DNA from 4 places in the Pseudaquabacterium rugosum genome. Region 2 is predicted to be linked to each of the others. Evidence: predicted binding sites of a transcription regulator. Region 2 holds the regulator's gene; each other region holds the start of a gene.

Region 1 (7,097 bases), on a different contig from region 2:
GGACGTCGTGGCGCCGCACCAGCTCGTCCATCCGGCGGTACAGCGCATCGTCGAGCAGCTGCGGGCCGGCGACGTTGACCGAGATCGGCAGTCCGGGCCGGCCGTCGCGTCGCCAGTCGTGCAGCGTGCGGCAGGCGGCCTCCAGCACCCAGTCGGTCAGCGGCGCGATCAGGCCGGTCTCCTCGGCCAGTCCGATGAACTCGCCCGGCATCACCAGGCCGCGTTGCGGATGCTGCCAGCGCACCAGGGCCTCGACCCCGATGATCCGGCGGCTGACGCTGTCGACCTTGGGCTGCAGGTGCAGCCGCAGCTGGCCGCCCTGGATCGCCTGGCGCAGCTCGTGCTCGCGCTGCAGCCGGGCCTGGGCCTCGGCATGCAGGCCGGGATCGTAGACCTGCAGCCGACCCCGGCCGGCCCGCTTGGCGGCGTACAGCGCCTGCTCGGCATGGGCCAGCAGCTCGGTCGGTCGCATGCCGTCGCGCGGTGACAGGGCGATGCCGGCACCGGCATCGAGCTGCAGCCGCCGGCCGTCGATCTCCAGCGGCCGCTGCACCTCCCGGATCAGGCGTTCGGCGGCGGCGGCGGCCAGCGTCGGCTCGGTCAGACCGCCCAGCAGCACGCCGAAGGCGTTCGGCCCCAGGCGGGCGATGCGGTCGTGCAGGCCGGCATCGTCCGGGTCGCGCGCGTCGCCGCCGGTCTGGCGGATCGCGGTGCGCAGGCGCTGCGCCAGCGTGGCCAGAACCTGGTCGCCCCCGGTGCGGCCCAGCGCGTCGTTGACGGACCGGAAGCGGTCGATGTCCAGGTGCAGCAGGGCACAACCGCGGCCGTTGGCGCGTGCGCGCTCGAGCTCCGCCGCGCACAGCTCGGTGAAATGGCTGCGGTTGGGCAGCATGGTGAGGTCGTCGTAGCGGGTGAGCTGGCGCAGCCGGCGCTCGGTGCTGACCCGCTCGGTGATGTCCTGGGTGACGCCTTCGACCCGGCGGCCGGGATCGTGGCGGTCGCGCACCGAGATGCCGCGTTCGACCAGCGTGCGGCAGGCCCCGTCGGGCAGCTGCAGCTCGTACTGCAGCGCATAGGGCCGGCCCTCGTGCAGCGCGCGCTGGCGGGCTTCGAGCAGGCGCTGGCGGTCGGCGTGCCGCAGCAGCGGCAGCAGGGTGTGGATGCCGGCTTCGGTCAGGGGGGCATGGCGGCCGCGGGGGCGGCCGGGCCAGCGGTGCAGGGCGGACAGGGCCTCGGCCCCATGCAGGCGCCCGTCGGCATCGAGCTGCCAGCTCACCAGCCGGGCCAGCTTCTGCGCGCGTTGCAGGCGCGCCCGGCTGCTGGCGAGCTCGCGCTGCTCGCCGGCACTGGCGCGGGCGCGCCGCAGCCGCAGGTCCAGCAGATCCCAGTCGACGGGCTTGGTGATGAAGTCGACGGCGCCCGCGGCGTAGGCGCGCTGCAGCAGTTCGGGCGCGGTGTCGGCCGTCAGCAGCAGCACCGGCGGCCAGGCCGGATGGTGCTGGCGGATGCGGCGGCAGGCCTCGATGCCGTCCATGCCGCCGAGGCCGATGTCCATCAGCACGACCTCGGCCGGGGCCGGGTTCTCGGTCTGCAGGGACTGCAGCGCTTCCTCGGCGCTGCTGCAGGTCCGCACGCTCCAGTCGGCGGATTCGAGCATCGCCTGGGTCAGCTGGCGGAAGACCGCCTCGTCGTCGACCAGCAGCAGACGTGGCCGGCCGTCCGGGCTGGCCGGGGCCGGGGGGTGTCGATCGGGGACGGGACGGTCTGGAGCGGGCATGACGCGCAGCGGCCGCGCGCGTCCCGGTTCACGGGGGATCCGTCGACAGGTCCGAGACTCGCGCTTCGGAGGCTATCGGCCGTCCGCGGCCGGACTTGAGGGCCCGGTGCCGGTTGCCGCCGCCGGCGTCTGGCCGAAAGGCTGGGTCAGCTGGCCCAGCAGCGTCGGCGCCACCGGGGTGTCGCAGCCATAGCGCTGCGGCCAGTCCCGCGGCAGGTAGAGCGTGCCGAACATCCGGTCGATCCACGGGAAGATCGCCGCGTAGTTGCGGTCGTGCAGCTCGGGGCGGTCGTTGGTGTGGTGCCAGTGGTGGAAGAAGGGCGTGGCCACCAGCTGCTCCAGGAAGCCGAAGCGCCAGCGCACGTTGGCGTGGACGAAGTAGCTCCAGACGGTGCCGGTGATCATGTAGATCAGCACCACCGGTTCGGTCGCGCCGCTGCCCTGGGGCACGAGGCCGATGACGTAGATCGGCACCATGCCGGAAAAGCGCATCAAGGCCATGTCCAGCGGATGGGCCCGGGTGTTGACCAGCCAGTCGATCCGCTCGGCGCTGTGGTGGACGGCATGGAAGCGCCACAGCAGCGGTCGCTCGTGGATGATGCGGTGACCCCAGTAGGCGCCGATGTCGCCGACGACCAGCGCGGCGCCCAGGCGCACCGCCAGTGGCCATTGCGCGACCCATTCGTGCCAGGCCGCGGGCACGATGCGATGGACCAGCAGCGTCAGGCCGATCAGCGGCAGCGCCAGCACCCAGCGCTGCACCAGCAGGCCGTTGACGAAGTACCAGCCCAGATCGGTCAGGCTCTGGCGGCGCCACAGCGGCCCGCGCTGCTGGCTGAACAGGCGCTCCAGTGGCACGAAGACCAGGGCCAGCAGCAGCAGCCAGGTGCACAGCCGCAACAGATCCTGCAGCACGATGTTGAACGAGGACATGTTCCGGACTGTAGCCGCCGGTCATGGCCGGCATCGGGGATCACCCTCCACACGCGGGCGCAAACCGTCACGCGCTGACGTGACGCAAGGGCCGGCGCGCAGGGGATCCCGGAAATGGAACAGGGGTGCCGGAGGCACCCCTGTCCAGGATCAGCACCGGCACCGTCCGGCCAGGCCGGGCGATGTCGGTGCATCGGTCACGACGTCCGCCTGCGACAGGCGGGCGAGGCGACCGCGGCCATCAGGCGCGCTTGCGACGCGACAGACCGATGCCAGCCAGGCCCAGGCCGACCAGGGCCAGCATGGTGGGCTCGGGCACGGCGGTGGCGGTCACGCTCACGCCGTCCAGCAGGACGAACGGGGGCAGGCCGGTCGGGCCGCCCTGGGCCAGGAAGCTCAGGGTTTCCGAAGCGGCGGTGGCCTGGAACGTCATCGTCTGCAGCAGCCAGCCCGAGAAGAAGCCGTTGCTGGTCGACGCGGTCTGCTGGGTGCTGGTGCCGATGACGTTGCCACCGACGCTGACTTGCCAGTCCGACCAGACGGCGCCGCTGTTGCCGGCGACCGACTGCTTGGCGACGGCCTGGTAGAAGCTCAGCGTGTACGACTCGCCGACGGTCAGGCCGGACAGGGTCGTGGACAGCGCGCCGTTGTTCAGGAAGTCGGCGTCGATCGCGATGAAGTTGCCGCCGTCCGGGCTGGTGGTGGCCGCCAGCAGGTCGATGGCACCGAAGTTGCCCCAGCTGGTGTTGTTGCCCAGACCCAGGGTGGTGCTGTTGGCGACGAACGCGAACTCGGCCACGCTGCTCCAGTCGGTCACGTTGGTCGTGACACGGCTGGCGACGCCGGTGGCCGACTCGAACGAGCCGTTGCTGACGATGGCGGCGAAGCTGGGGACGGCGCACAGGGCGACGGTGACAGCGGCGGCGACCTTCTTGATATTGAACATGATGAAACCTTTCCTACGACTGATACCTGCAACCGGACCCGTCGCTGGGCCTGGGACAGGCACTGAACGGGGCGGATACGGTTGCGAGAGAGTTTCTGACAACCCGATACAGCAAAGCATTCACCGTGCCAGCGATCGAAAAGTGTTTGTTTTCAGGGGTTTGCGGCCAGACATCAGGGCAGACCCGGGGCGGGTGTAAAGACGGCCGACGGCCAGCTTCGGATCGGTGTCCGTTATCGTGAAACCGGTCACATCCGGCGTCGACACCGCGCATCCGGAGGGTGGTTCTTGATGACTTTTTGAGATAAGCCGCGCTCCAATTTCCGGGGTCGGCCTGTCCACGTCACGGTCATGGGTGTTCTGCTACCGTGCGGGGGACGATGACGCCGAAGAACCTGAAGACGTATCCGAGGAGAGCCCCGTGACCGCACTGCACGCCCGCGCCCAGTCCCTGACGCCGGCGCAGCTGCGCGGCATGCGCTGCGGCCTCGAGAAGGAAAGCCTGCGCAGTCTGCCCGGCGGTGGACTGGCCCTGACCCCGCATCCGGCCGCGCTCGGCTCGGCCCTGACCCACCCGCACATCACGACCGACTACAGCGAGAGCCAGCTCGAACTGATCACCGGTGTGCACGGCGATGCCGCCGATGCCCTGGCCGAGCTGACGGAGCTGCATCAGGCCGTCTACCACGCGCTCGGCCGCGGTGATGAGGCCGAGCGCCTGTGGGTCGGCAGCATGCCCTGCGGGCTGCCGACCGACGAGACGATCCCGCTGGCGCGCTACGGCAACAGCCACATCGGCCGCGCCAAGAGCATCTACCGCATGGGTCTGGGCCACCGTTACGGCCGGCGCATGCAGACCATCTCCGGCATCCACTACAACTGGTCGCTGCCGGGGCTGGACAACGCGCAGCACTTCGCGCTGATCCGCAACTTCCGGCGCCATGCCTTCCTGTTGCTGTGGCTGTTCGGTGCCTCGCCCGCGGTCTGCAGCGATTTCGTCGCGGACCGTCCGCATGAGCTGGTGCCGCTGCGCGACGGCAGCCCGACCCTGCACGGGCCCTGGGCCACGTCCTTGCGCATGGGCCGGCTGGGTTACCAGAGCGAGGCGCAGGCCTCGCTGGCCGTCAGCTACAACTGCCTGGAGCGCTATGCCGACTCCCTGCACGATGCCCTCGTGCGCCCGTGGCCGGCCTACGAGACGGTGGGTGTGCGCAACCCCGGTGGCGACTACAACCAGCTGGCCACCAGCCTGCTGCAGATCGAGAACGAGTTCTACGGCCTGATCCGGCCCAAGCGGGTGATCCGCCAGGGCGAGCGCCCGCTGCACGCGCTGCGCGAGCGCGGGGTCGAGTACATCGAGGTGCGCTGCATGGACCTCGATCCCTTCGTCGACGTCGGCATCGCCGAGTCGACGATGCACTTCCTCGACATCTTCCTGCTGCACTGCCTGCTGGCCGACAGCCCGCCGGACACGCCCGAGGAGATCCGCGCGCTGGGCCGCAACCAGCACCGCACCGCCGCGCGCGGCCGCGAGCCGGGCCTGCTGCTCGAGCGCGGTGACGACACGCTGCCGCTGGTCGACTGGGCGGCCCAGCTGCTCGACGAGATGGTGCCGATCGCCGCGCGGCTCGACGAGACGCGCGGCGGTGATGACCATGGCCGTGCGCTGGCGGCTGCCCGTGCCGCGCTCGACGACCCGGCCGGTCTGCCTTCGGCCCGGGTGCTGCAGGCCCTGCAGCAGCCGTCCGGCTGTTGCTACAACACGTTCATCACCCAGCGTGCCGAGCAGATCCGCGCCCGCCTGCTGGCCCTGCCCTGGACGGCGGCGCAGGCCCGCGAGCACGCCATGCAGGCCGAGGCCTCGCGGGCCGCGCAGGCCCGCATCGATGCCGCGCCCCAGGACGGTGACTTCGAGCGCTGGCGTCTGGCCTACGTCGATCCGGCGCGCCTGCAGGTGCAGGCCACGGCGGCCGAGCCTGCCGTCGCCGCTGCTGCCGTCGCCGTCGACGGCTGAGCAGACCGCCCGCCACGGCCCGGCGCGCCGATCCCATCCGGGTCGACCCTGGGCTCAAGCCCGCCGCACGGCCGCCGATAAGCAGGACGAACCCACGCGGACGGGCCCGGCGCACACGCCGGGTGGCGCGTGCGTCCTGGGCTGTGCATCCGTGGTTCGTCTTTCCCAGGTCCGGATCTCTATCGACCAGGGAGAAGGCGTGTCCGCTCATCATCAGGACGAAGCTCGGGCCGTGAGCGAGGCTGCCCGGCCCCCCATCGACCATTCCGCCAGCCTCTACGAGGCACTGGACCGGGGCCTGGCGATCGCGGAGATCCACGTCGACCGCCGCTTCCTGCGGGCCAATCCCGCCTATCTGCAGCTGTTCGGCTACGAGCTGGCCGAGCTGACCGGCCGCCACCACGGCGATCTGTGCGATCCGGAGTACGCCCGCAGCGAAGACTACGAGCACTTCTGGGACGCGCTGCTGCAGGGCCGCTGCCTGACCGGGCAGTACGCGCGCAAGCACCATGACGGGCGGGCCGTCTACGTCCAGGCCACCTATGCGCCCGTGCATGACGCCACCGGCCGGCTGGTCTCCATCCTGAAGGTCGCCAGCGACGTCACCGAGATCAAGCGGCAGGCCGTCGAGGCCGACTCGCGCATCGCGGCCATCGACCGCACGCAGGCCGTGATCGAGTTCGAGCTCGACGGGACCATCGCCAAGGTCAATGACAACTACCTCGCGGCACTCGGCTATGCGCGCGACGAGGTGGTCGCGCATCACCACAGCATGCTGTGCGAGCCGGCCTACGCCGCCAGCGCCGAGTACCAGCAGTTCTGGGTCGACCTGCGCAACGGCCGTTACCGCACCGGCGAGTTCCCCCGCCTGAACAAGGCCGGCGGCATGGTCTGGCTGCACGCGGCCTACATGCCGGTGCTGGGCATCGACGGCCGGCCGCTGCGGGTGGTGAAGTACGCGATCGACGTCACCGAGGCCAAGCGCCGCACGATCGAGGCCGACGGCATCGTCGAGGCCGTCGGGCGCACGCAGGCGGTGGTCGAATTCGACCTCGACGGGCGCCTGCTGCATGCCAACGAGCACTTCCTCAAGGCCACCGGCTACACCCTCAACGAGGTCAAGGGCCAGCCGCACGCGATGTTCTGCCGCCCCGAGTTCGTCCAGTCGCAGGACTATCTGGACCTGTGGGACGGTCTGCGGCACGGGCAACACCAGTCCGGCATGGTCGAGCGGGTGCACAAGCTCGGTCGACCGGTCTGGATGCAGGCCCACTACACGCCGCTGCTCGGCCTGGACGGCAAGCCGACCAAGGTGATCAAGTTCGCCTCCGATCTGACCCAGGCCCGCAACGATGCGCTGGACAACCAGGGGCGGCTGTCGGCGATCAACCGCTCGCAGGGCGTGATCGAGTTCGACATGGCCGGCA
Region 2 (7,097 bases):
CGGCCATGGCCGCCTCGGCGGACCGCACCCAGCCGCTCACGCTGGAATCCGACAAGCCCTGCACCGTCAACCTGGCCCGACAGGTCAGCCAGTGCAGCGGCAACGTCGTCATCACCCAAGGCACGCTGGTGCTGCGCGCCGAACAGATCGAGCTGCGCGAGAGCCGTGAGGGCCATCCCTCGGCCACCGCCAGCGGCAGCACGGCCAAGCCCGCCCAGTACCGCCAGAAGCGCGACGGCAGCGACGAGACCGTCGAGGGCAGCGCCACCCGCATCGACTACGACGGCAAGGCCGGTACGCTGCGCTTCGTCGGCCAGGCGGTCGTGCGGCGCCTGCGCGGCACGACGGTGGCCGACGAGATCACCGGCGGCGAGATCGTCTGGGACAACGTGGCCGAGCAGATCAGCGTCAGCGGCGGTGCGGCCAGCGCCGGCAATCCCGGCGGCCGCGTGCGCGCGGTGATCCAGCCGCGGGCCACCGTGCCCGCCGCGCCCCAGGTGCCCTTGCCGCTGAAGACCGGCCCGTCCGGCGCGGACCGCCCATGACGACCGCCTCCGCGACCCGCACCGCCGACGGCGGCAGCCGGCTCGAGGTCCGCGGCCTGCAGAAGCGCTACGGTGCCCGGCAGGTGGTCAAGGAAGTCCATCTGCGCGTGGCCGCCGGCGAGGTCATCGGCCTGCTCGGCCCCAACGGCGCAGGCAAGACCACCACGTTCTACATGGTCGTCGGCCTGGTGCGTGCCGATGCGGGCGAGATCCACATCGACGGCCAGCCGGTGCAGCACCAGCCGATCCACCGCCGCGCCAGCCTGGGCCTGAGCTACCTGCCGCAGGAAGCCTCGATCTTCCGCAAGCTCAGCGTCGAGGAGAACATCCGCGCCGTGCTCGAACTGCAGCACGATGCCCAGGGCAAGGCCCTGGACCGCGCGACCATCGACCGCCAGCTCGAACAGCTGATGGACGACCTGTCGCTCACCCGGCTGCGTGACGCGCCCGCGCCGTCCCTGTCCGGCGGCGAACGCCGGCGCGTCGAGATCGCCCGCGCGCTGGCCTCGCAGCCCCGCTTCATCCTGCTCGACGAGCCCTTCGCCGGGGTCGACCCGATCGCGGTGATCGAGATCCAGCGCATCATCGGCTTCCTGAAGGCGCGGGGCATCGGTGTGCTGATCACCGACCACAACGTGCGCGAGATGCTCGACATCTGCGACCGGGCCTACATCATCAGCGAGGGCCGTGTGCTGGCCGAGGGCACGCCGACCGAGATCGTCGGCAATCCCGACGTGCGGCGCGTCTACCTCGGCGAACACTTCAAGATGTGACGGACGGAAGCAAGCAGTCATGAAACCGTCCCTGCAGGTCCGCCTGTCCCAGCACCTGGCGCTGACGCCGCAGCTGCAGCAGTCGATCCGGCTGCTGCAGCTGTCGACGCTCGAGCTGCACCAGGAAATCGAGCAGATGCTCGAACAGAACCCCTTCCTCGACGTCGAGGAGGACCACGCGCCGATGGAGTTCGGGCTGGAGCGCCTGTCGTCCAGCCAGGACGCCGCCGGCCAGCGCGAGAAGGAACGCCTGGCCGAGCGCGAGGACGGCGCCGCCGGTGACGGCTCCGGCGGCGACGAGCCGGCCGGGGTCGACAACGCCGACTTCGGCGCCACCGAGCGCGACGACTGGGAAAACGGCACCGAGCGCGACGACTTCGACGGCATCCGCGAGCTGCCCTCCGGCAACACCGGCAGCGGCAGCGGGGACGACGACTTCGAGCCCATCGAGTCGGCCGACCAGGGACCGACGCTGCAGGACCACCTCCGGCGCCAGCTGCTGGGCATGCGGCTGTCCGAGGAGGACCAGGCCGCGGTGCTGGTGCTCATCGAGTCTCTCGACGAAGACGGTTATCTGGGCGACCCGCTCGCCGAGATCGCCGAGCGTCTGGGCAGCGCGCTCGGCATCGATCCGGACGATCCCGATCAGGCCGACGAACGCGAGGAGCTGGCCGACCGCCTGCGTTGCGCGCTGAAATGGCTGCAGAGCATGGAGCCCACCGGCGTCGGCGCCTCGGGCCTGTCCGAATGCCTGGTGCTGCAGCTCAAGGACAAGCCGCGCAGTCCCGCACGCAAGGTCGCCATCCGCATCGCCGAGGCCGGCCTCGAGCTGCTGGCGCGCCGCGACGCGAAGAAGCTGATGCAGGCCACCGGCGCCGACGAGCAGCTGCTGCGCGAGGCCCAGGCCCTGATCCTGAGCTGCGAGCCCAAGCCCGGCCGCCCGTTCGCGCGCGCCGAGGCCAACATCATCGTGCCCGACGTCATCGTGCTGAAGTCGGGGCGCGGCTGGAAGGCGACCCTCAATCCGGACGTCATGCCCAAGCTGCGCATCAACGACCTGTACGCGCAGGCCATCCGCGGCCAGCGCAACGGCTCGGCCAGCGGGCTGTCGTCACGCCTGCAGGAGGCGCGCTGGTTCATGAAGAACATCCTGCAGCGCTTCGACACCATCCTGCGCGTCAGCCAGGCCATCGTCGAGCGGCAGAAGGGCTTCTTCACCCACGGCGAGATCGCGATGAAGCCGCTGGTGCTGCGCGAGATCGCCGACGAGCTGGGCCTGCACGAGAGCACCATCTCGCGCGTGACCACGGCCAAGTACATGACCACGCCCTACGGCACCTTCGAGCTGAAGTACTTCTTCGGCTCCAGCCTGAACACCGAGGCCGGCGGCAACGCGTCGAGCACCGCGGTGCGCGCGCTGATCAAGCAGCTGGTGGCCAACGAGGACCAGGCCAAGCCGCTGTCCGACAGCCAGCTGTCGGACATGCTGGGCGAGCAGGGCATCACCGTCGCCCGCCGCACCGTGGCCAAGTACCGCGAGGCGCTGAAGATCGCGCCGGCCAATCTGCGCAAGGCCTTGTGAGCATTCCCCGGACGGGCCCGGCCCAGCCGGCCCCGTCCGCCTGACGTTCCGTCTTCCCGTACCCCGCGATGCCTGCCCTGTGCAGGCCGTCCGCGCTGGAGGCTTCCTGCCGTGACCACCCCCAAATTTCCCAAGCCGCCGATCGGCGGCATGCCGCGCCACCGCCGTGATGACGGCCCCGCCCCTCACGGAGCCCGACGTGGCCCGGGCCCGGGCCACGCCCCCCACGGCGGCCCGCAAGGCCGGGGTCCGGGCGGCCCCGGGCGACCGGGCCCCGGCCCCGGCGGCCGACCGGGTGGCCGACCGGGCGGCCCACCGCTGCGCCGGCCGGAGCTCGCGCTGGCACCGGTGGCCAGCGGCGAGCCGGTCTCGCTGTTCCTGCCCTGCCCGGCCGGCGTCGAGCCGCTGCTGGCCGACGAGTGCGCCCGCCTGCTGGGCGTCGACCGCTCGGTGGTGCCGGCCGATCCCTCGCGCCGGCCGGTGATCGAGCTCAAGGGCGGCGTGCGGGTGCGCGCCGACGGCGTGGGCGCGATGCGGCTGAACCTGGAATGCCGCCTCGCCCAGCGCGTGCTGTGGCCGCTGGCCCACGGCCCCTACGGCCACGAGGACGACCTCTACGCGCTGGCCCGGCGCGTGCCCTGGGTCGACTGGATCACGCCGCGCGAGACCTTCCGCATCGACACCAGCGCCCAGCGCTCGCCGCTGCAGAGCCTGAACTTCGCCACGCTGCGGGTGAAGGACGCGCTGTGCGACGTGCTGCGCGATGCCACCGGCGAGCGCCCCAGCGTCGACACCCGCCACCCGGACCTGTCGCTGGTGCTGCACCTGGCCGAGGATCTGGCCACGCTGTACGTGGACCTCAGCGGCGAGGCGCTGTTCAAGCGCGGCTGGCGCGACGAGCGTGACGGCGGCCTCAAGGGCGAGGCGCCGCTGAAGGAAACGCTGGCCGCGGCCATGCTGGCGGCCGCCGGCTGGCAGGGCCGGGCCGAGGACGGCGCCCTGCTCGACCCCTGCTGCGGCGCCGGCACCATCGCCATCGAGGCGGCGCAGATCGCCTGCGGCATCGCCCCGGGCCTGCAGCGCCGCTTCGCCTTCGAGCAGTTGCGCGCCTTCCGCCCGCTGCTGGGCGAATGGGCCCGCCTCAAGACCGAGGCCAAGGCCCGGGTGCACGCGCCGGCCGTGGCCATCCACGCCGGCGACGTCGCCTTCCGCATGACCGACTTCGCGCAGCGCAACGCGCAGCGCGCGGGCGTCGGCCACGCGATCCAGTTCAAGACCGGTGATGCGCTGCAGCGCCCGGCCCCGGCGGCCGGCGGCCTGCTGGTGCTGAACCCGCCGTATGGCGAGCGCATCGAGGCCAAGGGCACGCACGGCGTGCGCGATGACGACATGCGCGGCCCGCGTGGCCAGGGCAGCCGCGAGGACTTCGATGCCGGCGCCTCGGCCGGCGAGTTCTATGCCGCACTGGCCGCCCACTGGAAGCGGGCCTACACCGGCTGGACGGCCTGGGTGCTGAGCCCGGACCTGAAGCTGCCGCAGGCGCTGCGGCTGAAGGAGACGCGCCGCGTGCCGATGTGGAACGGCGCGATCGAGTGCCGGCTGTTCCGCTTCGACCTCGTCAGCGGCAGCGCCCGCACCCCGCGCGAGCCACGCGCAGGTGACACGCCCGAGGCCGGGACCGCCGCCGGCTGATCAACCGGGCGCTGCGGGCAGCGCTCAGCCCTTCTGGCCCAGCATGCCCATCAGGCCGCCGACCAGGCCGCCCAGGTCCGGCTGGGCGCCGGCGGCCGGCAGCTGGCCGTTGGGCGTCATCTGGTCGATGACCTGCGGCAGCAGCTGCGCCAGCTGGCCGCCCAGGGCGTCGGCCGGCAGACCGAACTGCTGCGCCAGCTCACCCAGACGGCCCTGGCCCAGCGCGGCACCGATCTGCTCGCCGGACACCGGCAGATTGGCGCCGGTCGAGACCCAGCTCTGCACGGCCTCGCCCAGGCCCCCTTGCTGCAGCTGCGAGACCAGCGCGCCCAGGCCGCCGGCGCCGCCCTGCTGACCGCCGATCAGGCTCATCACCAGTTGCATGAGCGGCGGCATGCCGCCGCCGGCCTGGCCACCGAGCGCCTGGCCGAGCGCACCGTTGACCGCTTGTCCGAGCATTGAATCGAGCAGACCCATGATGACCTCCTGTGTGTTGGGTATGGCGGCCGATTCTGCGCCCGGCGGGTGACGCCACGACCGGCTGCGCCCCCGCCCGGCCACCCGCCCGACGAAGGCCGGGCGCTTCCGTGTGCAGCCCGTCACGGCCAAGGCCTCCGCATCCACCGGCTGCCGGCTCCAGTCCGGCCGCCAACGGCCGATCGCGCGCGTGCGCGCGACAAGGCGCCCGCCGCGACGGACCGGCCCTGCTCAGGCCGACGGGTCGATCCGGGCCGCCGCCCAGCAGGCGATCGTCGACAGCGCCGCCAGCGGCGCGGTGTCGGCCCGCAGCACGCGCGACCCCAGGCTGACCGGCTGGAAGCCGGCCTCGACCGCGGCCGCCTGTTCGGTCGACGACAGACCACCCTCGGGGCCGCTGAGCAACACGATGCGCGGGCGGTCCTGCCACGCGCAGTCCGCGCCGACGGCCCGCGGGCGCCCCGCCAACCAGGACCACAGCGGCGGGGCCTGCGGATCCAGGCTCAGCAGCAGGCCCTGGGGGGAGGCGGGGCCGTCCACCCCGCCAGGCACGGCAGCCGCCCAGCCCCGCAGCCAGTCCCGCAGCGGCTGCGCCGCGGCGACCTCGGGCACGCGGTTGCGACCGCTCTGCTCGCAGGCCGAGACGGCCACCGCCTGCCAGTGCTCGGACTTGCGTTGCGCCCGATCGCCCGCCACGCGCAGCACCGAACGCTCACACACCAGCGGCTGCAGGCCGGCCGCACCGAGCTCGGCCGCCTTCTCGACCACCGTGTCCATGCGCTCGTTGGCCGGCATGCCGAGCGCCAGCGTGACGGCCACCGGCAGTTCGCATTCCACCGGCGCGTGTGCGAGCACCTGGACCGTCACCTCGCGGCGGCCCATGGCCAGCACCTCGGCCTGCCATTGCCCGCCCAGGCCATCGAACAGGGTCAGCGCCGCGCCGGGCTGCAGGCGCAGCACCTGCACATGGCGGGTGGCATTCGGCGGCAGGACGATCTGGACGCCGGCGGACAGAGGGACATCGACATGGAAACGCGTGGCCATGGCCGCGATTGTCGGTCCTGGCACGGGGCCTGACGCTGCAGCGGCAGCGCTGAGCCGGCCGCTCAGGCCGCCGCGTCGTGGCGCGCCAGCTGGCGCAGCAGCTCGCGTGCGGCAGCCTCGCCCTCGGCGCGGCGCACCAGCACGACCAGTTCGACGGCGACCTCGGACAGCGCCGACGCATCGGCCGCACGCTCGATGGCCAGCGTCATCCGGTAGGCCTTGATCAGGCCCAACCGCTCGCGCGAGTGGATCAGCAGGCGCTCGTAGAGCGGTCCGTAACCCAGCGGTTCGAGCAGCGCACGGGTCTGGGCGCGCCAGCCGGCGAGGGCCGGTGCCAGGGTGCTGGGCCCGCTGTCGATCTCGGGCAGGCGGCTGTCGAGCGGCCACTGGCTCTCGCCGGGCTCGGCCGCGGTGGCGATCAGACCGAGGTCGAGCAGCTGGCCGAGGTCCTCGACACGGCTGCCGTGGACCATCGCCAGCCAGTGGGTCGCGTCACGCGCCGGATCGACGATCAGCAGCAGGTTGCGGGCGGCGCGGGGCAGCGCATGGGCGCGTTCGCGGATCTCGCGCCGGCCGGCATCGGTGCGCGTCAGACGCCACTCGGTATGGGCCAGGAGAGCGGTGTCAATGCGGACTTCGGTGACCATCGTGACGGCGTCCTCGGCCGTGAGGCGGGAAAGTGCGCGGCCATCATGACACGCGCCCGCGCAGCTCGCGACGCAGGATCTTCCCCACTGGCGTCTTCGGCAGCTCGTCACGGAACTCGATGACGCGCGGGCGCTTGTAGCCGGTCAGATGGCCCTCGCAGAACTGGCGCACCTGGGCCTCGGTCAGCGCCGGGTCGCGGCGCACGATGACCAGCTTGACCGCCTCGCCCGAATGCTCGTCGGACACGCCGACGGCCGCGCATTCGAGCACCCCGGGCAACTGGCTCAGCACGTCCTCGACCTCGTTCGGATAGACGTTGAAGCCGCTGACCAGGAT
Region 3 (7,097 bases), on a different contig from region 2:
CGGCGCGGCGGGCGAGGGCGTGCGGCTGCTGGTCGCGCGCGACGGGCCTGGGCTGTGGGCGCTGGGCAGCGGGCCCTGGCCGGCCTGGGGCCGGGCGCTGGCCTGCCAGTTGCCGCGGCGCCTGGGCCTGCCCCTGCGGGGCGTGATCAGCCCGCTGGCGCGGCCCGAGCAGGTGCTGGGGGCGGTCGGGCTGCCGGCCGGTGTCGTCCACATCGCGCACGAGGACGTGGCCGCGGCGATGGCCCGCCAGTGCCCGCGCTGCATCGCCCGCTGGCGCGAGCAACTGGCCGCCATCGGCGCGCCGGCCGCCGAATGGCTGCCGCCGACGCTGCAGGCGGCGGTGCCGACGCTGCGGCTGACCGGTGGGTCCGGGCGCATCGGGCCCTGGCGCTGGTGGCGGCTGCCCGTCGGCCCGGCCCGGACGCTGACGCTGTGGCGCTGGGTGCACGGCCCCTGGTGGCACGCGCCCGGCCTGCTGGCGGCCGAGGGCCAGCCGCCCGACGGCAGCGACAGCCCGCTCGATGGGCTGCGCGAGGCCTCCGCCCGCGCGCTGGCCCTGTCGGCCACCGATGGCGATGCCGCGCGCTGGACGGGCGGCGTGCCGGCCCGGCCGCGCCCGCGTGCGGCCCTGCAGGCCCAGCGCGACTACTGGGACGGTCTGGCGCAGGCGCTCGACCAGGCGCTGGCCGAGGGCCGGCCGGAGGCGGCGCCACCGCCGTCCTGGCCCGGTCTGCCGGCCGACTGGGCGGCCCGGCCCCGCCACGCGCTGAACTGGCAGCGCGCCTGGCGCGAGCGGGAAGGCCTCTGGCTGGATCCGCTGGAGGCGGCCGACGCGCCGCCGGCGCGCTGAGGACGTGGCGGGCGGTGGCAGGCGCCCGGCCTGCTCAGCCGGCCGTGCTCAACCCGCCGGCCGCTGGTTCCAGCGCAGCTTGCGGTAGATCGTGTTGCGGCTGATGCCCAGGCGCTTGGAGGCCTCGGAGATGTTGCCGCCGCAGGCGTCGAGCGCCTGGCGGATGGCCTCGATCTCCAGCTCCTCGAGTGAGCGGTTGGGCGGCGGTGGCGGCACCGGGCGCGGTGGCTCGGCGGGCAGGCGCGCCGGGGGCTGGCCCGACAGGTGCTGGGCCATGTCGCCGAAGGCATTGCCGACCGGTGCGCCCGCCGCTGGCCAGCCGGTCGGCGGCAGCCCCTGGGCGCCGCCCGGGCCCGCCGGCAGCACCGGCGGCCAGGCGCCGGCGCGCTCGGCCGGGCGGTCGCCCGCGCGGTCGTACAGCGGCGCGCCCATCGCGGACGCCTCCGCCAACGGCTCCTGGGCCCGCCGCGCGGCGGCCTGCCGCGCCTCGTCGAGGAAGTCGTCCGACAGGTGCTCGCGGGTGATCACCAGCTCATGGGCCGCCATCACCGCCGCCGTGCGCAGCACGTTGAACAGCTGGCGCACATTGCCCGGCCAGTGGTAGCGCTGGAACAGCTGCATCACGTCGGGCGAGACCTGCAGCATGCGGCCGTCGCTGCGCGTCTCGCCGAGCTGGCGCTCGAGGATGCGCTGCACCAGCGCGGCCAGATCGCTGCGCTCGCGCAGCGGCGGCAGGCGCACGGCCAGGCCGTTCAGGCGGTAGAACAGGTCCTCGCGGAAGGCCTTCTCGTCGATCATCTGCCGCAGGTTGCGGTGCGTGGCGCAGATGATCGAGACGTCGACCGCCACGCTCTTGCTGCTGCCCAGCGGCGTCACCTGGCGCTCCTGCAGCACGCGCAGCAGGTGGGCCTGCAGGCCGATCGGCATGTCGCCGATCTCGTCGAGGAAGAGGGTGCCGCCGTTGGCCTGCACGATCTTGCCGACCTGGCCCTTGCGGCGGGCGCCGGTGAAGGCGCCGTCCTCGTAGCCGAAGAGCTCGGCCTCGATCAGCGACTCCGGAATGGAGGCGCAGTTGACCGCGACGAAGGGCTGCTTGGCGCGGGCCGAGTCGACATGGATCGCACGCGCCAGCAGCTCCTTGCCGGTGCCGGTCTCGCCCAGCACCAGGATCGGGATGTCGCGGTCGAGCACGCGGCGGATCTTGTCGACCACGCTGGCCACCTGGGTGTCCCCTGTGCGCAGCTGGGCCAGACCGCCATGGGCGGCTCCCGGTGCGCCGCCGGCGGGGGCCGGGCGTGGGGAGAGACCGCCGGACTCCGCGGCGGTGCCCGGCTCGGTGCGCTGCGTGTTGCCCGAGACGGCCTCGGCCAGGCTGGTCCACACCGGCCAGTTGAAGCGCGCGTGCAGGTGGAAGCTGCGCCCCGCGCCCGAGGCCTGCAGCTGCACCGGCATCGGCGTGGCCAGCGGGCTGCGGAAGCGGTCGACCAGCGCGCCCACGGTGGTGCCGAACAGCGTGGTCAGCGTGTGCATGCGCAGGGCGGCGCCGCTCAGGCCGAGCTGCTCCAGCGCGCCACGGTTGGCGCCCACCAGCTTGCCATCGGCGCTGACGGCCAGGATGCCCTCCATCAGCGTGCCGATGAACTCGACCCGGCTGTGGAAGTGCAGCCGCATCACGTTGCGGTAGTCGTCCGTCAGCCAGTGGTTCTCGATCATGCGCGCCGACATCTTCACCAGCGCCATCGTGTGCTGGTGGTAGCTGCGCTGGTCGCCGGAGACGTCGAGCACGCCGAGGATGTTGCCGCGCGGATCGAGGATGGGCGCCGCCGAGCAGGTCAGGAAATGGTTGGCGTGCAGGTAGTGCTCGTCGGCATGGACGAGGGTCGGGATCTCCTCGACCAGCGCGGTGCCGATGGCGTTCGTGCCCTTGGTCGACTCGCTCCAGTTGACGCCCGGCTGCAGCGCGACCTTGCTGGCGCGGCTGAGGAAGTCGTCGTCGCCGATCGAGTGGATGATGGTGCCGGTGGCGTCCGTCAGCAGCACCATGCTCTGCGTGTTGACGATCTGCTCGTAGAGCATCTCCATCACCGGCGCGGCATGGTCATGCAGGCGGGCGTTGCGTTCGCGGACGACACCCAGTTCGTTGCGCGCCAGCGGTGCGAGGTCCGGTCGCTCGATGCGTGAGACACCGAGCGCGGCGCAGCGTTCGTGCGATTGGTCGATGGCCTCGGAATGCTCGTTGCTGAGGTTCAGGCCGGCCGCGATCGGACGGGCCACCTCTTCGCCCGCCCGACGGATGCCGATGGCACCGAAGCCGGGATGGAATGGACTTCTCATGTTGTCTGCCTCCTGGCGCTCAGTGCCGGTCCGCGGTCCGTCCGTCGGACAAGGGCGCTCCGGCCTGGCTGCCGGCGCCTGCTGTCGCAAGACGCGGGCCTGTACCAATTGTCCCACGCTGACACAGGCGTCCCGTCGCGGAAGCGGATCCTAGGGGCCAGCCCTGAGCCGCGTCCATCGGGTCGGCCCCCAGCGTGTGTCAGGACGCGCGCTGCCGACCCCCCGCGTGCGGTCCTTCACTCCTCGGACACGCCCCGATCTGACGCAGCGCAAGGCCGGTGTGACACCATCCGTGGCACGCCTGTTGCAGTCGGGCCCGGCAGTTTCTCGTCAACCCAGAAGCATGGAGACCGACCGATGTCCAAGCCCGCCCCCGCCCCCACCCGTTCCTTCCTGTCCTTCGTCCAGCGCGCCGTGCTGGGCACCGTGCTGGCCTCCGCGGCCGGCCTGGCCGCCGCACACGGCGACGTGACGCCGCAGGCCGTCGACACCTCCGAGCTGCAGCAGCTCGGCGAGGCGTGGCGCGAGACCAATCCCTACCGCGGTGACGAGAAGGCGATCAAGATCGGTTCGTCGGCCTACAACCAGAACTGCGCGCGCTGCCACGGCCTGGAGGCCGTCTCGGGCGGCATCGCCCCGGACCTGCGCCGCCTGGACAACGACTGCTCCAACGTCAAGCAACCGGTCCGCCGCGCGGCCTGTGTCAAGGACGTGGACGACTACTATCTGACCAGCGTGCGCCGCGGCAAGGTGCGCAACGGCGCGGTCTACATGCCGCCGTTCGAGGGCGTGCTCAGCCAGGAAGCCTTCTGGTCCATCAAGGCCTACCTGGAAACCCGCCGCGAGAAGCCGCTGAACTGATCCACCCGGAGGGCGCACGGTCCGCAGGAACGGGCCGGCGCCACCACGGGGGAGGCTGACACGGAGACACGAGATGAATGAACGTCCGACCCGTCCAGGGTCGTCGCAGCGGCCGGCCGACACGTTCGACCGGCGGACCTGCCTGACCGGCCTGGCCGGTGCTCTGGCCGCCGCCCTCGGCGCGGCCCCGTCCGCGGCCCGGGCCCAGGATGAGAAGACGGCGCTGCAGAAGGTGCGCGACCGCGGTCGTCTGATCGTCGGCGTCTACCACGAGATGCCGCCGTTCCATGTGGCCGGCCGCGGCATCGACGTCGGTCTGGCCGAGGCGCTGGCCAAGGGCCTGGGCGTGCAGCTGAGCCTGCTGCCGTTCAACGCCGGCGAGAACATGGCCGACGATCTGCGCAACATGGTCTGGCGCGGCCACTACCTGGGCTACGGTCCGGCCGACGTGCTGCTGCACGTGCCGGTCGACCGGCCGTTGATGGTCGACAACCCGCAGGTCCAGATCTTCGGCCCGTACTACCGCGAGCGGGTGATGATCGCCCGCGACCTGCAGCGCGCGCCGAAGATGGATGCGCTCGATGACCTGGCCGGCCAGCGCATCGCCGTGCCCGGCCAGAGCCTGGCCGGCTGGCTGCTGATCGGCACCGAGGGTGGCCGCTACCGCGAGCAGCTGCAGACCCAGTTCAAGGACGGCGCCGAAGCCGCCCAGGCCCTGCTGCGCGGCGAGGTGGCGGTGGCCGCCGGCCATGCCAGCGAGCTGGAGACGGTGCTGTCGGGCCAGCGTGAGCGCTACGCGATCGAGCCCTTGCCGCTGCCGCGCATGCGCGACGGCTGGCCGATCGGCATGGCGGTGCGCAAGCAGGCCACCGATCTGGCCCAGGGGCTGCAGGCCCAGTTGAACACGCTGGCCGGCAACGGCGAGCTGGCCCGCCTGTTCGCCCAGGCCAACGTGGGCTGGCGCCAGCCCTGAAACGGGAACGGCCACCGCGGGGCGGTGGCCGTCGGGATGGCGCGGCGGGCGCCTCGGTTGTCGTGCGCTGTCGCGCCGGTGTGTCAGCCGCAGGCGTGGAGCGCGTCCGCGCCGATCTGGCCGCCGAGCAGCTTGAGCAGCAGGTCCCGGCGCATCGGCTGCCAGCCGTCGGCGCGGGCGATCGTCCACCAGCTGCCGGGTGACTGGCTCTCGCGCAGGGCCTGGCGCAGGCCGGCGCCGGGCAGCAGCAGTTCGTGCACGCCGACCCAGCCCTCGGTGCCGCGGCCCTCGCAACGGGCGCAACCGGGGGCCTCCCACTGCAGCAGCTGGCCGTCGCGGCCGTGCTCGGCCCGCCAGCGGCGCAGCTGGGTCTCGGCCCCGGCTTCGCCCCGGGTCGCGTCCTCGGACCACAGACGCAGCAGTGCCTGCTCCCATTCCGGCCCGGCCGGGCGGGCCTGGCGGCAGGCCGGACAGCAGCGCGGCAGCAGCCGGGTCGACCACAGGCCGCGCAGGCCTTCGGCCAGCGCCCAGCCCGGGGCGCCGGCCGACTGCAGGCGGGCCAGCGCGTCCAGTGCGTCGGCCGCCCCCAGCGTGCCCAGCACCCGTGTCGGTGTGGCGCGGGCCAGGTCCAGCGCGGCCAGCAGATCGGCCGGTGCGTCCAGGCCCTCGATGGCGACGACGTCGGCATCGGCGTGGGCCAGGGCCTTGAGCGCGGATTCGGCGCTCCAGCCCTGCTGCGGCCGCAGGCGCACCTGGCGCAGGCCCGCGCGTTCGGCCGTGGGCTCCTGGTCCTCGGCCAGCCCCTGCCACAGCCGGCGCTGCGGTGACGCCAGCTCGGCCAGCATGGCCCGCACGCCGGTGCGCCGGCCGCTGCCGGCCGTGCCCACGCGCAGCAGCAGGCCGCCCGGGCGGCCGAGGGCCTGGCGCAGATCGTCCTGCATCGCCGGGCTCAGGCCCAGTGCGGCCAGACCACTGCGCGGCGCCGTGGCCGGCAGACGCAGCACGCCGTCGCGGCCGCCATCGGCCCGGCGCAGCGTCTGCAGCCGGGCATCCCCCCGTTGGCCGGGCAGGCAGCGCGCCAGCGCGATACGGCCATGCGTGGCCGGCGTGGCGGGGCGCGGTTCGTCGACCCCGGCCAGCTGGTGCAACCGGCGCATCAACGGTGCGGCGGCCGCGGCCGGCAGGCTGTGCCACGGGCGCAGTGCGCCAGCCTGACGCAGCTGCAGGGCCACGCCCTGGGTGTCGCAATGGATGTGCAGGTCCTCGGCCTGGGCGTCGAGCGCCGCGGCGATCAGGCGATCGGCCAGCAGGTCCTCGTCGTCCGGATCGAGCGTGGCCAGCGCCGGGCGGCCGTCGTCCGTCGGAGCCGGCGTGCCGGTGTCGTCCGCCTGGGCGGTCGCGAGGGCGGTTCCCGGTCCGGCCGTGAGGACCGGGCCCGACAGGCGACCGCCGGCCGCGCGGTCGTCGGGCAGTCGGGCCAGGGCCTCGTCGAGCGCGTCGCCGTCGCAGGCCACGGCGCGCACCGGCGCCTGGGCCAGTTGTTCCAGCCGGTCGACGACGATGCGCGCCGATGGATCGTCGAGCGCCATCACCAGCGCGTCACCGTGCCAGCACAGCGGCAGCGCCCGGTGCTGGCGGCATTGCGCCGTCGGCAGCGCCCGCAGCGCGTCGTCCTGCGGCGTCAGCGTGTGGAGGTCGACCGGCACATAGCCGAGCTTGCAGGTCAGCGCCGTGCGCAGCATGGTGCGGTCGATCATGCCGCCGCGCAGCAGCAGTTCGCCCAGCGCCAGGCCGGGGCCGCGGGCCTGGGCCTGCAAGGCGTCGCCGAGCTGGGCCTCGCTGAGTGCGCCGAGCGCCATCAGCGCCTCGCCCAGGCGCATCGCCGGCGCGCTCGGGGCGTCCAGCCGGGCGTGCAGCGTGGCGAGGTCCTGGACGGCCGGCGGCGGATCGGCCGGAACGACGGCCGTGCGCAGCGCGGCGGAGCGCGGCCCGGCGGCCCGTTCCGGATCGGCGGCGGGAGGCGTCAGGGGGGGCGAGGGCGGAACCGCGACCGGGGCCGGAACGGTGACCGCCACGGGC
Region 4 (7,097 bases), on a different contig from region 2:
TGACGGTGCCGGTCGTCGGCGTCGGCGACAGCAGGCCGGCGTCGAGGTCGAACTTGTCCTGGCCCGAGGTCAGCGCGAAGGCGGCGGTCTGGCCGCTGGCATCCGCATCGCTGTCGCTCACGTCCGCACCGACATCCTGCTGGGTGAAGGTGTAGCCGGCCGGCGGCACGAACTTCACGCTGTAGGTGCCCGGCGCCAGATCGGTGAACAGGTAGTTGCCGTTGACGTCGGTCAGGCGCTCGTCGACGACGTTGCCGCTGGCGTCCAGCAGCTGTACCGTGACGCCCCAGATGCCGGTCTCGCCCGCATCCTGCTGGCCGTTGCCGTTGGTGTCGACGAAGACCTGGTCACCCAGGTTGGCCAGGCGGTAGAGGCCGGCGTCGACATCGGTCTTGCTCTGGCCGGCGACGACGCTGAAGCTGTTGCTGCGGCCGGTGGTCGGGCTGACGTCGCTGTCGAGCGTGTCGTCACCGCCTTGATCGCGGGCGGTCAGCACATAGCCGGCCGGCGCGGTGACCTGGACCGAGTAGGTGCCGGCGGCCACGTCGAAGCCGTAGTTGCCGCTGGCATCGGTGGTGGTCGTGGCCACGACGATGCCCGAGCTGTTGCGCAGGCTGACGGTCACGCCGCCCAGGCCCGCTTCGCCGGCATCCTGGACGCCGTCGCCGTCGAGGTCCTCGAACACGCGGTCGCCGATGTGGGCGGTCGGGGCCGTGGCGGTGACCAGGCCGGCGTCGATGTCGGTGACGTTGTCGCCCGAGCGCAGCACGATGGCCGCGGTGTTGCCGGTGGTGGCCGAGGCATCGCTGTCGGTGCCGTCGTTGCCGGCATCGGCGGTGGTGAAGTCGTAGCCGGCGGGCTTGACGAACTGGACCGAGTAGGTGCTCGGCACCAGACCGGTGAAGTGGTAGTTGCCGCTGGCGTCGGTCGTGGTGGTGGCCACCACGGCGCCGTTGGCGTCCAGCAGGTTGACCGTCACGTTGGCCAGACCGGCCTCGCCGGCATCCTGGGTGCCGTCGCGGTCGGCATCCAGCCAGACGCGGTCGCCCAGCTGGGCGTACTTGTAGAAGCCGCCGTCGACCGTGCTGTTGGTGGCCCCGGGGGCCAGCACCAGCACGCCGGACAGCAGGCCGTCGCTGTCGGTGGCGTCGTCGCCGCCGGCGTCGGTCGGCGACAGGGCGTCGTAGCCGGACGGCAGCGTGAAGCGGACCTGGTAGGCCACGCCCGGCGCCAGGCCGTTGAACAGGTAGTTGCCGGCGGCGTCGGTGACGGCGGTCTGCAGCACTTCGGCGGCCGAGATCACGCCGTCGCCGTTGACGTCACGCACCAGCTCGACGGTGGCGCCGGCGATGCCGGCCTCGCCCGCGTCCTGCACGCCGTCGGCGTCGGTGTCTTCCCAGACGCGGTCGCCGATGGCGGCGGCCTTGGTCGTGATCAGCAGGGTCTGCTGCTGCACGCCGTTGACGTTGGTGGGGTCGAGGACGACGCCGATCGTGTCACCGGCCTGGGCGACATAGCCGTCCTGGGCCAGCGCGTTGCTGACCAGGCCGTCGATGACGGTCTGGTCGGTGGTGCCCAGGTAGGCCGCGCCCACGTGCCAGTCCTGGCCCATCAGCGTCCAGATCGCGGCCTGCATGTTGCCGTAGCCGACCGACGCGCTGTTGGCGCTGTAGTAGCCCAGCAGCCAGTTGATCGAGTCCAGGTTGTCGGCGAAGCCGCCCGGGTTGCCCAGGTTGGGCAGCTCGCTGGCCAGCACGCTGCGGTCGTAGGGCGAGTAGGTGTCGGCCACGTAGGTGCCCGGCACATTGATGGAGATGCGCGTGTCGAGACACCAGGCGTCGTACAGCGTGCCCGATGCCGGGTAGGTCGGGTTCAGCGTCGACTCCGAGGACACGACGACATCGAACAGGGACGGCAGGCCGTTGGTGCCTAGGTAGGAAACGCTGATCGTGATGGACTGCGTGGACATCATCAAGGACTCCGGGGGACTCGGGGCCGATCTGCACGGCAGACCGGGTGACGGGGCGGACGGGCTGTGGGCACCACGAGGGCACCCGGGGCATCAAGACGAACCACCCGGGTTCGTCGCGCTCTCCGGCGTGGGCTGGGCGCACGCACAGGACGTCGTATCGAACGGGCGACCCGCACGGCAGGGCCGGGCCGGTCTCGAATCGGGGCAGACCCAGGGTCTGCGGGGATCAGGGTGGGAAACGGTCGACCTGCCGGGGCGCGGTCATGGACCAACGACTGCCGCGCCAGGGGCTGTCAGAGCTTGAAGGCGCAGGCGACCGGTTCCGCGAACCCGCCGGATTACTTGCGGCGGCTGAACAGCACGACGCCGGCGATGCCCAGGGCAACCAGCGAAACGGTGCCCGGCTCGGGCAGCGCCGGCAGCGCGTGGGCGGCGCCCATGGTGGCGACGGTCAGCGAGGCGGCGGCGCCGAGGAACTTGGCGATGGACTTCATGGAGGGACTCCTGTGGAACGAAGAGAGAGAAATTCAGCCGCTTCGGGAGCCGCGTGAAGCAATTCACAAAGCTGCATGAACACTCATTTTTAGCAATGCATGTGCCACACCCGGTTTTCCTCGTCGCCACAACGACTTGATCCCCGTAACGAGGGGTACACACAAACCCCTGTCAAATTCACCGACAAACCCTCTCCGTTTCCTGCGATTTCAGAATTGCACAAATTGCAACACTTCTCACCGAATTGACAGAATAAACAGCGCCAGTGACTTAAGTTGCAAATATTGAATCGCTGCAGCGGCATATTCAACAAGGGGTGCGACACGCCGATCAGGCCCCGGCCCGACCCCGGCCCGGCGGCGCCCCGGCAGGGCCGCGGGACGCCCTCGCCGGCCCCGCCACTTACAATCCGCCCCCATGCCTGCCGCTGTGCTCCGCCGGCTGCCGACCGCCCACGCCTCGACGCGGCGGCAGACCACCCGCGACCGAATTTGCGTCGCGCGCGGCTGAGCGGCCGCCCGCGTCCCGGACCTCCACCCCGCGCTCCGGCGCACACGGCGGCACCGGTGACCGGCCGGCCGTCCGCCGGGCCCCGCGCCCGGCCCGCTTCCGCCCCTCCAGCCGGCCGTCGGCGCATGCGCCCCGGCCACCCTCCGACTCCCCTCGAAGTCCGGCGCGTGCGGTCCGTGCGCGTCCCAGCCCGCCATGACCGACGCGACCCGCCCCGAAGGCAGCGCCCCTGACTACCGCGCCACGCTGAACCTGCCCGACACCCCGTTCCCGATGCGCGGCGACCTGCCCAAGCGCGAGCCGGGCTGGGTGAAAGCCTGGAACGAGGACGGCGTCTACAAGCAGCTGCGCGACGCGCGCTGCGGCGCCCCGAAGTTCATCCTGCACGACGGCCCGCCCTACGCCAACGGCGCGATCCACATGGGCCACGCCGTCAACAAGGTGCTCAAGGACATGATCGTCAAGTCGCGCCAGCTGAGCGGCTTCGACGCCCAGTACGTGCCGGGTTGGGACTGCCACGGCCTGCCGATCGAGAACGCGATCGAGAAGAAGCACGGCCGCTCGCTCAGCCGCGACGACATGCAGGCGAAGAGCCGCGCGTATGCCACCGAGCAGATCGCCCAGCAGCGCGAGGACTTCAAGCGCCTGGGCGTGCTCGGCGACTGGGAGCACCCCTACCGCACGATGGACCACGCCAACGAGGCCGGCGAGATCCGCGCCTTCAAGCGCGTGATCGAGCGCGGCTTCGTCTACCGCGGCCTGAAGCCGGTCTACTGGTGCTTCGACTGCGGCTCCAGCCTGGCCGAGTTCGAGATCGAGTACGCGGACAAGAAGAGCGACACGCTGGACGTGGCCTTCGAGGCCGACGATCTGGGCGCGCTGGCCGCCGCCTTCGGCCTGGCCGCCCTGCCCGATTCGGTGACCAGCGGCGCCAAGAAGGCCTTCACCGTCATCTGGACCACCACCGCCTGGACCATCCCCGCCAACCAGGCGCTCAACGCCCATCCTGAGCTGACGTACGCGCTGGTCGACACGCCGCGCGGCGTGTTGATGCTGGCCGAGGACCTGGTGGCGAAGTGCCTGGAGCGCTACCAGCTCGAAGGCAGCGTCATCGCCACGGCCAAGGGCGAGGCGCTCAAGGGCCTGGTCTTCCGCCACCCGCTGTTCGACACGGTCAGCGCGGAAGACGGCGGCCCGTACGGCTACCGCCGCAAGAGCCCGCTCTACCTGGCCGACTACGTGACCGCGGCCGACGGCACCGGCATCGTGCATTCGGCGCCGGCCTACGGCGTGGACGACTTCAACAGCTGCGTCGCCCACGGCCTGAAGACCGACGACATCCTGAACCCGGTGCAGGGCCATGGCGTCTACGTCGACGCGCTGCCCTTCTTCGGCGGCCAGCACATCTGGAAGGCCGTGCCGCGCATCCTGGAAGTGCTCGCACAGAGCGACCGCCTGCTGGCCACCCAGGCCATCACCCACAGCTACCCGCACTGCTGGCGCCACAAGACGCCGGTGATCTACCGCGCCGCCGCGCAGTGGTTCATCCGCATGGACGAGGGCGAGGGCGTGTTCACGAAGGACAAGGCGCCGAAGACGCTGCGCCAGCTGGCGCTCGACGCCATCGAGCACACCCGGTTCTACCCCGAGAACGGCAAGGCCCGCCTGCGCGACATGATCGCCGGGCGGCCCGACTGGTGCATCTCGCGCCAGCGCAGCTGGGGCGTGCCGGTGCCCTTCTTCCTGCACAAGGTGACGGGCGAACTGCACCCCGACACCATGGCCATCCTGGACCGCGCCGCCGACATCGTCGAGGCCGGCGGCATCGAGGCCTGGAGCCGCGTCACCGCCGAGGACATCCTGGGTGCGGAGGACGCCGCGCTGTACGCCAAGAGCAGCGACATCCTGGAGGTCTGGTTCGACTCCGGCAGCACCTTCTGGCACGTGCTGCGCGGCACCCATGCCGACAGCCACGGCTCGCTCGGCCACCACGACGAGGGCCCTGAGGCCGACCTGTATCTCGAGGGGCACGACCAGCACCGCGGCTGGTTCCACAGCTCGCTGCTGCTGGCCTGCGCCCTGTTCGACCGCGCGCCCTACCGCGGCCTGCTGACCCACGGCTTCACCGTCGACAGCCAGGGCCGCAAGATGAGCAAGAGCCTGGGCAACGGCATCGACCCGCAGCAGGTCAGCCAGAAGCTGGGCGCCGAGATCATCCGCCTGTGGGTGGCCGCGTCCGACTACTCGGGCGACATCGCCGGCGACGACAAGATCCTGGCCCGCGTGGTCGACGGCTACCGCCGCATCCGCAACACGCTGCGCTTCCTGCTGGCCAACGTCAGCGACTTCGACGTCACCACCGACAGCGTGGGCGCCGACGAGCTGCTGGAGGTCGACCGCTGGGCGCTGGCCCGCGCCGCCGAGTTCCAGGCCGAGATCCTGGCCCACTACGAGCGCTACGAGTTCCACCCGGTGGTGGCCAAGCTGCAGGTGTTCTGCTCGGAGGACCTGGGCGCGTTCTACCTCGACGTGCTCAAGGACCGCCTCTACACCACGGCCCCCGGCAGCGTGGCCCGCCGCAGCGCCCAGACCGCGCTGTGGCACCTGACGCAGTCCATGCTGCGCTGGATGGCCCCGTTCCTGAGCTTCACCGCCGAGGAGGCCTGGGCCCTCTTCGCGCCCGAGCACGGCAGCATCTTCCTGCAGACGTACTGGCCGCTGGCCACGCCGGACGCCGGCCTGCTGGCCAAGTGGGCGCAGGTGCGCGCGGTGCGCGAGGCGGTCAACAAGGCGATCGAGGCGGTGCGCACCGAAGGCGGCGTGGGCTCGTCCCTGCAGGCCGAGGTGACGGTGACGGCAGCGCCGGAGACGCTGGAGATCCTGCGCTCGCTGGGCGAGGACCTGAAGTTCGTCTTCATCACCTCGGCCGCCCGTCTGCAGCCGGGCGAGTCGCTGGCCATCGAGGTCAACCCCACCGCCCACGCCAAGTGCGAGCGCTGCTGGCACTGGCGCGCCGACGTCGGCCACGACGCGGCGCACCCGACGATCTGCGGCCGCTGCACCAGCAACCTGCACGGCGACGGCGAGACGCGCCGCCACGCCTGAGGCCGCGCCGGGGCCGCCCCGCCCGGCCGGCCCCACGACCCGCGCCCCGCTTCTGCGGGGATAGGTCCGCGCCGGAGGTGGCAGACTGCGCGCCATGCTGCGCCTCCTGTTCCGCGTCCTGATCGCCCTGGCGATCGCCGTTCCCCTGCTGCTGGCCGCCGCCCTGTGGGCGGCCGTCGACGGCATGCCGCTGACCGCGCCGGCCGCCCCGGCCAGCGTCGAGGACATCGCCCGCGTCAACACCATCGTGCAGCGGCACGATCCGCGCTATGCCGCACCCGGGGTGCAGCGCGCGGTGCTGCTGAGCACGCGCGATCTGGAGCTGCTGGCCACGCAGGCGGCACGCCGCCTGCACCTCGAACCACGCGTGCGGGCCGAGATCGTCGAGGGCCGCATGGGCATCGAGGCCAGCGCGCCGCTGCGCCGCCTGGGCGAGGGCCGCTGGCTGAACCTGCGCGCGGTGCTGGAACAGACCGAGGACGTGCCCCGCCTGGCGGCGCTGCGCATCGGCTCCCTGCCGCTGCCGCCGGCCCTGGCCGAATGGGCGCTGCCGCGGCTGCTGGAGCGTGCCGGCCTGCTGGCCCAGGGCGAACTGGCCCTCGACCTGATCACCCGCGTCGGCTTCACACGGGGCGGCCAGATGGTGATCGCCTTCGCCTGGCCGCGCGACCTCGAACGCCGGCTGGCCAGCAGCCTGATGAGCCCCGAGGAACAGCTGCGCATGAAGGCCCACGCCGAGCGGCTGGCGCAGCTGACGCACGATCTGGCCCGCGGCCCCGGCCCGCGGCGGCCGGTCTCGCTGGTGGCCCTGCTGTCGCCGATGGCCGCCTTCGCCGAGGAGCGCAGCCGCGCGGGCGGCGACGCCGCGCGCGAGAACCGCGCCGCCCTGCTGGCCCTGACGAGCTATGTCAACGGCCGCGGCCTGCACGCGCTGGTGCCCGACGCCCGGCGCTGGCCCAAGCTGGCGCCGCTGCGCGTGGAGCTGGCCGGCCGCGACGACACGGTCAAGCACTTC

Evidence for each region. Region 2 encodes sigma-54, which starts transcription at its own class of promoters, with help from an activator protein. Its sites were predicted from a motif close to TGGCANGNAANCTGCTTT; they were not measured.
Region 1: a site for sigma-54 is predicted at 3,770-3,787, ahead of AACH11_RS16350 (PEP-CTERM sorting domain-containing protein). Genes of this name have one in related genera too.
Region 3: a site for sigma-54 is predicted at 3,478-3,495, ahead of pedF (cytochrome c-550 PedF). Genes of this name have one in related genera too.
Region 4: a site for sigma-54 is predicted at 2,556-2,573, ahead of AACH11_RS22460 (PEP-CTERM sorting domain-containing protein). Genes of this name have one in related genera too.

What each region holds. Positions count from the first base shown of each region.
Region 1 covers NZ_JBBUTF010000015.1:31,075-38,171, forward strand. Annotated here, with positions in the region: gene AACH11_RS16340 (putative bifunctional diguanylate cyclase/phosphodiesterase) at 1-1,777, opposite strand, end outside; gene AACH11_RS16345 (sterol desaturase family protein) at 1,850-2,710, opposite strand; gene AACH11_RS16350 (PEP-CTERM sorting domain-containing protein) at 2,952-3,656, opposite strand; gene gshA (glutamate--cysteine ligase) at 4,078-5,670, shown strand; gene AACH11_RS16360 (PAS domain S-box protein) at 5,903-7,097, shown strand, end outside.
Region 2 covers NZ_JBBUTF010000008.1:117,805-124,901, reverse strand. Annotated here, with positions in the region: gene lptA (lipopolysaccharide transport periplasmic protein LptA) at 1-545, shown strand, start outside; gene lptB (LPS export ABC transporter ATP-binding protein) at 542-1,318, shown strand; gene AACH11_RS10605 (RNA polymerase factor sigma-54) at 1,338-2,900, shown strand; gene AACH11_RS10600 (THUMP domain-containing class I SAM-dependent RNA methyltransferase) at 3,249-4,592, shown strand; gene AACH11_RS10595 (YidB family protein) at 4,617-5,069, opposite strand; gene AACH11_RS10590 (16S rRNA (uracil(1498)-N(3))-methyltransferase) at 5,301-6,113, opposite strand; gene AACH11_RS10585 (hypothetical protein) at 6,176-6,760, opposite strand; gene AACH11_RS10580 (long-chain-fatty-acid--CoA ligase) at 6,804-7,097, opposite strand, start outside.
Region 3 covers NZ_JBBUTF010000004.1:132,065-139,161, forward strand. Annotated here, with positions in the region: gene AACH11_RS04915 (hypothetical protein) at 1-850, shown strand, start outside; gene AACH11_RS04920 (sigma-54-dependent Fis family transcriptional regulator) at 899-3,184, opposite strand; gene pedF (cytochrome c-550 PedF) at 3,542-4,045, shown strand; gene AACH11_RS04930 (substrate-binding periplasmic protein) at 4,119-5,018, shown strand; gene AACH11_RS04935 (ATPase, T2SS/T4P/T4SS family) at 5,102-7,097, opposite strand, start outside.
Region 4 covers NZ_JBBUTF010000029.1:29,393-36,489, reverse strand. Annotated here, with positions in the region: gene AACH11_RS22465 (SdrD B-like domain-containing protein) at 1-1,969, opposite strand, end outside; gene AACH11_RS22460 (PEP-CTERM sorting domain-containing protein) at 2,311-2,466, opposite strand; gene ileS (isoleucine--tRNA ligase) at 3,173-6,082, shown strand; gene AACH11_RS22450 (hypothetical protein) at 6,177-7,097, shown strand, end outside.